One region of the Noviherbaspirillum album genome, then DNA from elsewhere that is predicted to be linked to it. Evidence: predicted binding sites of a transcription regulator. Region 1 holds the regulator's gene; the other holds the start of a gene.
What was found. Region 1 encodes sigma-54, which starts transcription at its own class of promoters, with help from an activator protein. Its sites were predicted from a motif close to TGGCANGNAANCTGCTTT; they were not measured.
Positions count from the first base shown of each region.

Region 1 (4,219 bases):
TTCATGGCACGTATCAAGCTCCGCAACGCTGATTCGATATAACTTGATGCTACTGTTCCGAGATCTCCGATGAAACGATTTTTGTGGTTGCTGCTGATGCTGGGTATAACCGCCGCCGGCGGCGTGCACGCGGAGAAGGCGGATTCCGAGAAACCGACGAATGTCGAGGCCGACCAGATGGCCTACGACGACGTCAAGCAGATCAATACCTTTACCGGCAATGTCATCCTGACGCGGGGCACGCTGATCATGAAGGCATACAAACTGACCGTCACGCAGGATCCGGCCGGTTATCAGTATGCAACGCTGCTGGCGCCGCCGGGCGGCCTGGCGACATTCCGCCAGAAGCGCGACGGCGGGCCCGACCAGTGGATGGAAGGCCAGGCCGAGCGCATTGAATACAACGGCAAGACAGAAATCGTGAAGCTGTTTTCGCGGGCGAAGATGCGGCGCCTCGAAGGAACCAAGGTCATGGATGAAGTCGAAGGCGAATTCATTTCCTATGACAGCCGCGCGGAGTTTTTTACCGTCAACAATACGCCGAGCGGCGAGACGAAGCCGGGCGGCGGCCGCATTAAGGCGGTAATACAGCCGCGAACCGAAACAAAGGGCAAATAGCATGGCAAGCACATTGGTCGTTCGCGGCTTGCAGAAAAGCTACGGCACCCGCCAGGTGGTGCATGACGTGTCCCTGCAGGTGGAAAGCGGCGAGGTGGTCGGGCTGCTGGGCCCGAACGGCGCCGGCAAGACAACTTCGTTCTACATGATCGTCGGCCTGGTGCCGTCGGACGCGGGCGAGATCGATCTCGACGGCGTGGCGATTTCGCGCATGCCGATTCACCGGCGCGCGACGCTGGGCCTGTCCTATCTGCCGCAGGAAGCATCGGTGTTCCGCAAGCTGACGGTGGAAGACAATATCCGCGCGGTGCTGGAACTGCAGCGGGTGGACAACAAGCCGCTGAGCAAGGAAGCGATCGACAAGCGGCTCAATACGCTGCTGTCGGAACTGCAGATCGAGCGGCTGCGCGAAAACCAGGCGCTGTCGCTGTCGGGCGGCGAGCGGCGGCGCGTGGAAATTGCGCGCGCGCTGGCGACCAATCCGCGCTTCGTTCTGCTGGATGAGCCGTTTGCCGGTGTCGATCCGATCGCCGTCATTGAAATCCAGCGCATCGTGCGCTTCCTGAAAGAGCGTGGCATCGGCGTATTGATCACCGACCACAATGTGCGGGAAACACTTGGCATTTGCGACCGTGCCTATATCATCAATCAAGGCTCGGTACTGGCAAGCGGCCGCCCGGATGACATCATTGCCAATGAGTCCGTGCGGCGCGTGTATTTGGGCGAACACTTCCGGATGTAGGGAAGAATCAGACAGGTATGAAACAGACTCTCCAACTTCGCGTATCGCAACACCTCGCGCTGACACCGCAGTTGCAGCAGTCGATCCGATTGCTGCAACTGTCGACGCTCGAGCTGCATCAGGAGCTGGAACAGATCCTCTCGGACAATCCCATGCTCGAACGCGTGGATGATCCCCTGGATCACTCCGTGCGGCTGCTCGCCGACGGCGCCATCAGCGCCCCCGGGTCAAGCAGCAGCAATGAGGCGCCGCCGGGCGAGGCATCCTCCTCCACGCGCGACGAACCCGAAGGCGCCTATGAAGGCGGCGCCGACAATGGCGAAGGCGGCGAAGGCGGTTCCGCATCGGACAGCGAATGGAGCTTCGACGATGTCGCGCGCACATCGAAGGCGCCGGAAGACGACGACGCACGGCCGCAGCTGGAAGCGCACGAAACCACGCTGCGCGAGCACCTGCTGGAACAGATGCGCGTCACCGTCAGGGAACCGCGCGACCGCGCGCTGGTGGAACTCCTCATCGATGCCTTGAACGACAACGGTTACCTGGAAGAACCGCTGGAAGAGATCCATGCGCGCCTGCCGGAAGAGCTGGAAATCGAACTTGATGAACTCAACGTGGCGCTCAAGCTGCTGCAGAGTTTCGATCCGGCCGGCGTCGGTGCGCGCAATGCGTCCGAATGCCTCGCGATCCAGATCCGCCGCATGCCGAAGGTGCCGCTGGTCACACGGCGCCGCTCGCTCGAGATCGTCGAACAGTATCTGCAGCTATTTGCGCAGCGCGATTTCAACAAGCTGAAGAAGGCGCTGGACTGCGACGAAGAGGACCTGCGCGAGGCACAGCATGTGATCAAGAGCTGCAATCCGCATCCGGGCGCGCTGTATGCGTCCGATGCGTCGGACTTCGTGGTGCCCGACGTGATCGTCAAGAAGACCAAGAACGGCTGGCAGGTAATGCTCAATCATGAAGTGATGCCACGCCTTCGGGTCAATGCGCTATATGCGAACATCCTCAAGCAGAGCAAAGGTGAGGGATCACTCTCCTCGCAACTGCAGGAGGCGAAGTGGCTGATCAAGAACATGCGCCAGCGCTTCGACACCATCCTGCGCGTGGCACAGGCCATCGTCGACCGCCAGCGCAATTTCTTCTCGCATGGCGCGGTCGCCATGCGCCCCCTTGTCTTGCGCGAAATTGCTGATACACTGGGTTTACACGAGAGCACTATCTCTCGGGTAACAACACAAAAATACATGCTCACCCCGCATGGAATGTTTGAGTTGAAGTATTTCTTCGGCAGCCACGTTGCAACGGAAGCCGGGGGCGAAGCCTCCTCCACTGCGATACGGGCCCTGATCAAACAATTGATAGGAGCAGAAGACCCCAAGAATCCTTTTTCAGATAGCAAAATTGCGGACATGTTGGGGGAACAGGGCATGGTGGTCGCACGGCGCACCGTCGCGAAATACCGGGAAGCCTTGAAAATTCCTCCCGTTAATCTGCGCAAATCTCTATAGTTGTCATCGTAGTACCGATGTTGCTGTGTTCCGGCGTGACCGCCGCGGGCACGTTGCGAACCTCCAGCGACGCCAATCATAGGAGCGCTGTATGAATCTCATAATCAGTGGACATCACCTCGATCTGACCCCTGCCATCCGCGAATACGTGGAGACGAAACTGGACAGGATAATCCGGCATTTCGATCATGTCATTGATATTGCAGTCATCCTCGGGGTTGAAAAGCCCTCTGAAAAAGACAAGCGGCAACGCGCCGAAGTCAACCTGCGCCTAAGGGGAAACGTCATTCATGTCGAGAGTTTTGCACAGGACGTCTATGCGGCGATCGATACGCTGATGGACAAGCTGGATCGCCAGGTGCTGAAGTACAAGACCAAGCTGCAGGACCATCAATGCGAAGCCATCAAGCGCATGCCTGCTGAAGCTCAGGCTGCTGAATAAGGAACCGGGGGGTCCCTTGCCGCACACCGGCAAGCCACTCGATCAAGGGCGCTTCGGCGCCCTTTTTGCTGGCACGGCCGCAAGCGGCGGGAGGCTCATGGCGTCAGGAATGGCGTCAACTGTCAGGCCGGCGACTGCGGACAATCGGCATCGCCGATACAATATCCCTGCCCTTCTCCGGGCTCACTGACGCCCGGGAATTCGACCGTTCATCACCGTTGATCATCCTATCCCATGACAGACTTCGTCCGCACGGCCATTACCAATCACATCGGCATCATTACGCTGGATCGTCCCAAGGCATTGAACTCGCTTTCGCTGGAGATGGTGCGCGCCATCACGCAGGCGCTGCTTGCCTGGCGCGGCGATGCTGCAGTACGCGCGGTGCTGATCCGCAGCAGCAGCGAAAAGGCATTCTGCGCCGGCGGCGATATCCGCTTCTTTCACGAGGCCGGACGCAGCACGCCGCTTGCGGGCAGCGCATTGCTCGAGGATTTCTTCACCGAGGAATACGCGCTCAACCACCTGATCCATACCTATCCCAAGCCCTATATCGCCATCATGGACGGCATCGTGATGGGCGGCGGCATGGGTATTGCCCAGGGCGGTGAAGGCAACCGCATGCGCGTCGTCACCGAACGCACGAAAATGGCCATGCCCGAAGTGAACATCGGGCTTTTCCCCGATGTCGGCGGCAGCTATTTCCTGTCGCGCTGCCCCGGCCAGATCGGCGCCTATCTCGGCGTCACTGGCGAGGTCATCGGCGCGGCCGATGCATTGCATGCGGGACTGGCGGATGTGTACGTACCGTCATCGGAACTGGGTACCCTGGTGGACATGGTGTCGTCGAGTCAGGCAGCGGACCTGCGCCATGCCATCCTGGAGTTCGCTGCCCCATTCCAGGCC
Region 1 covers NZ_JAWIIV010000019.1:73,352-77,570, forward strand. The annotation lists gene lptC (LPS export ABC transporter periplasmic protein LptC) at 1-32, shown strand, start outside; gene lptA (lipopolysaccharide transport periplasmic protein LptA) at 70-618, shown strand; gene lptB (LPS export ABC transporter ATP-binding protein) at 620-1,360, shown strand; gene RY831_RS20440 (RNA polymerase factor sigma-54) at 1,378-2,871, shown strand; gene hpf (ribosome hibernation-promoting factor, HPF/YfiA family) at 2,963-3,313, shown strand; gene RY831_RS20450 (enoyl-CoA hydratase/isomerase family protein) at 3,548-4,219, shown strand, end outside.

Region 2 (4,219 bases), on a different contig from region 1:
AGCCGAAGATGGATTGAGCGGCGTGCAGGCAGCTTTCGCGGAACGTCCCGACCTTGCCTTGATCGATATCGACCTGCCGGACATACAAGGCTACGAGGTCGCGACACGCCTGCGCAACGATGTCCGCACAAAGGGCCTCAGGATGATTGCCGTCACAGGATATGGACAGGAGGCAGACCGAATCAAGGCGCTTGAATCCGGCTTCGACAGCCATTTGAAAAAGCCTGTCAAGACGGATGAATTAATGGCGGCGATCATGAATGCCTGACCTTGGGCCTTGAGACAATCATTTTAGTCTTGCATCGCGCGAAGTTGAAACTTCGGCGCGTGCCTAGGCAAGGGAAGTGCATGGGCAGCATATGGAACATGGGCAGTGGCAGTCGAAGGATGCGTTTCCAACGCCATGGCCTCTTAAATGTGCGATGACAAACTACGGGGCTTCGGATGTTGCCATCCATTGACGTTATTGGCCAGCAGAGTGGTGAGGCAGACTCGGGATGAATAGTCTTCGGAGAACTTGTCCGTATCAGCTTATATGAGACTCTCGCGTTTTATTGTCTTGTTTCCGCTGGCTGCGTTCTCGCTGTATGCGAAAGGACAGCAGGTTTGCCTCGATGTCTGCCCGGCGCAGAAAACGGAATGCCGAAAGGAAGCCGAGCGGGCGGCACAGAGCGATGCAGTCATTCCTTTTTGGGCCAAGGCCGACAAGGCGGCACAATCCGTCCCGCAGCAGAATGCGCCGGCAGATCATGCATCGACCCAGATAAAGGAAGACGGTTACCGGACGCGCAGATCGAAGAGTCTTGCCATGTGCGAAGAAAAATACCAGATCTGCCTCGTCTCGTGCAGGTTGAACAATTTCCGGGACGCTCCCCGTCAGTAAGCTTTTCGTTGCGCGTTGCTACCGCCTCTGGCGATGGAAGAGAAGTCCGCTGGCCGGGATGTCCTTGCAATGGGTACCAAAATCATCAGAGCGCGGCGACATGGGCAGAGGGAACACCGCGAAATGGCATCCGCGCTGAGAGCCGTCAAGCACGGCTCTTACGAATCCATCGAGAAGCCGCTTGACGCAGGAACCCTGGCGCCGGCGGTCATGGAAGCGCTCGAGACAAACGCGGCGCAGCAAAAGCAGCAATGCATGCAGGACGTCGGTACACATGGCCACGGAGGGCTAGCCGAGCGCGATTAGCAGGTGCTAAGGCCCCTGCTTGACAGGAAAACAGCCGCTCCATGATGGAAGAATTGGAGGTTAGTGTAGAAAAGATCGAATTCCATCGTGCCAAAATCCGGGAAAAGCTTGAGGTTGCATCACCGGCGGAACTGTTCCTTCTTATTCCCAAAGGCTTTTAAGGAACACTTCCGTGCTGAGGGCCGAATCAAATGCGGAAAAAAGCGCTTTGTCTTAGGGCGGTCTTTAAGGAAAATTAGTCGAAACAAACCTTGGCTGCCAAACAGGTTCCTGACTGCGTCCAAACAATTTGTGTCCCGTTCAACGAAGGAGTATTGACGTATGTATATCCACCGGCTGCAGCATTAGCAGTAGCTGTAACTGCCGCAGTTGTTGCAGTAATTGCTACCGCAGTAGCGGCTTCTTTAGAATTAGTGATAGACGTCAAGCCAACTTTCGTTGCGGTATCACATAAAGACGCATCGCCTGCATTCTCGTTAATACACATTGAAATAGCCGACTCGACTGCAGCAGCAGCTGAAACAATGTCTTGGAATTTTGCTTTAGTAACATAATTTTGGTAAGCCGGAACTGCTACCGCGGCCAATATACCAATGATCGCAACAACAATCATCAACTCTATTAGAGTAAAGCCTTTTGAGGCTCGGTGTTTAACCTGAGGAATTTTCATATATTTTCCTTGGATGCACATTGGCTGCATTTCCTTATCAATGCAATTGACATTCCGTGAACTTTCTAAGCTTCAGCCAATTACTTTTAATAACACAGGCAATGCGTCAAGACTAATTAACTAAAGACCACTTCTGCTTGTAGCGTCGGAAATTTAAAAACGCCCCATACGGGGCGTTTGCTTGAAAACGTATATTATTGAGTGCAGACTTTTGCTGCAAGGCAGGTGCCAGACTGAGTCCATACAATCTGAGAACCATTCATTGCAGGAGTATTGATGTAAGTATATCCGCCTGCTCCAGCGTTAGCTGTCGCTGTTACTGCAGCAGTAGTAGCAGTAATTGCCAATGCCGTAGAAGCCTCCTTGGAGTTTGTAATCGAAGTCAATCCGACTTTTTCAGCTGTATCACACGCACCAGCATCTCCAGCATTCTCGTTCAAACACAAAGAGATCGCTTTTTCCACTGAAGCTGCAGCAGACACGATGTCTTGGAATTTGGCTTTTGACACATAATTTTGGTAAGCAGGAATCGCCACTGCCGCCAAAATACCAATGATCGCCACTACGATCATCAATTCGATCAGGGTGAAACCCTTTTGTACGTTTGCCTTCATCTGTGCCGGTTTGAACTGTTGCAGTTTCATGTGATTCTCCCTTGGTTGATCAATTCGGCGGTCTTTACCGCGCTGATTACCTATTAGCAGCTTGCGTGCCAGTAATAAAATTTGAGAAATTTCTTTGATTTTTCACAATGCCTGTGTTTTGATGCTGCCAAGCGCCTGATTTGCCGGTCAAAAAAGTCTGCCACAGCACTTGTCATGATAAATTGCCTGCCAGAATTGATGGAATATTAGATGTTTGCTATCAGTCTCAACGCCGTGATTGCATTAACTGACCAAAGCGAGCGTACGCTGCGCCGACGCATTGCCGATGGCAGCCTTCCCCGGGTGGCCGAGGAAGGCGGCTCGTCTTATAAAACCCTCATTCCGTTTGAAGCAATCAGACCCCAGCTCGTGGTGCCGCTGGACAGTGAAGATATTCAGCTTGTTAAGCAGGCAGATTCGGGCAGCGCCAGTGCCCAGAACGATCTTGCCCTGTTGCTTCTGTCACACCGGAAACCGCAGGGAGCACTTTACTGGCTTGAGCTGGCCGCCAAGCAGGAGTGTCCGGAAGCGATGCACTGGCTGGCCCGCTGTTATCTGGAAGGCAATGGTGTCACGCGCGATGAAAACATCGGCCTAATGTGGCTGGCGCGGTCTGCGGCGCGCGGTCATTTGATTTCGCAGGAACAGGTGCAGGCAATGCGGGAGTGCTTCATCCGGCATCATTAGAGCGCATTCGGTCTGGCAGCAGCTTATGTGAAACCGCCTGACGCAATGCGTCCGCCTTCTCTCCAGATACAGACAAAGACAGCACCCACTGTCGACAACAGCGCAAGAACATCTGCGGAAGAGTCAGCCAGCGGCCAGATTACACCGGCATGCCGGCTTCTGCGGATAGCTGGCCACGAGCCTCTTGGAAAAGAGGACGCCTTCGGCACCATAGGAAGTTTTTGCGGTAGCGCCCTCTATATAGCCGTTGCGCGCATAAAAGCAGCGTGCGGTCAGGGTGCTGGTGACCTGCAGGCTGGCCAGGCCCCAGTTCCGGGCCTGCGTTTCGAGGGCCTGCAGCATGGCCTTGCCGGCGCCGATGTGGCGACTCTCCGGGGCGACATAGAACAGCACGATCCTGCCCTGCCTTGTCATGACCGCCACGCCGGCCAACCTGTCATCGACGATCGCCACCATGGAATGGTTGGCTTGTGCGCCGAACCAGCATCGCACATTCTCGGGCGTCTTGTTCCCCAGCCAGGCAGCAAGCACCTCGGCGTCGTGGCGGTGGTCATCCTCGCAACACTCCGAGATCGAGCGCCTGAGCACGTCGCATGCATCCTTTGCATCATCGGGTTCTGCTGTCCTGATCGCTATCGTCATCGCTATTTCTCTGTTGCGCTCACCGTCGTTCGCCGAAACTATAGTGCTTTCCGGCCGCTTCTGTCACCCGCAAAGAGGCCTTGTGTTGTATGGGTACGATTGTCGCATTGGCATCCGCTCCCTGTTCGAACGCTTCGCAGCCGCCCTTGTGCGCCGGAGGCGGCTGCAATTGATGCTGAACGGATGAGACCTAGCCCGCCGGTTCGACCGCCGGCTTCTTGCCTCGACTGTCTTCGCCGAATCCAGGCGGACTCGCTTCGGACATCGGATCTCCATCGGCAAACGGACGCTCCGGCAGGAAGCCTCCCGACTGCTTGTGCCAAAGCCGATGGTAAGCGCCGCGCCTGGCCAGCAACTCCGCATGGCTGCCGTCTTCAATGATGCGGC
Region 2 covers NZ_JAWIIV010000042.1:21,085-25,303, forward strand. The annotation lists gene RY831_RS28210 (hybrid sensor histidine kinase/response regulator) at 1-268, shown strand, start outside; gene RY831_RS28215 (hypothetical protein) at 536-883, shown strand; gene RY831_RS28220 (response regulator transcription factor) at 1,007-1,189, shown strand; gene RY831_RS28225 (pilin) at 1,425-1,859, opposite strand; gene RY831_RS28230 (pilin) at 2,054-2,473, opposite strand; gene RY831_RS28235 (tetratricopeptide repeat protein) at 2,714-3,190, shown strand; gene RY831_RS28240 (GNAT family N-acetyltransferase) at 3,314-3,832, opposite strand; gene RY831_RS28245 (ABC transporter ATP-binding protein) at 4,023-4,219, opposite strand, start outside.
Region 2: a site for sigma-54 is predicted at 2,557-2,574, ahead of RY831_RS28230 (pilin). Genes of this name have one in related genera too.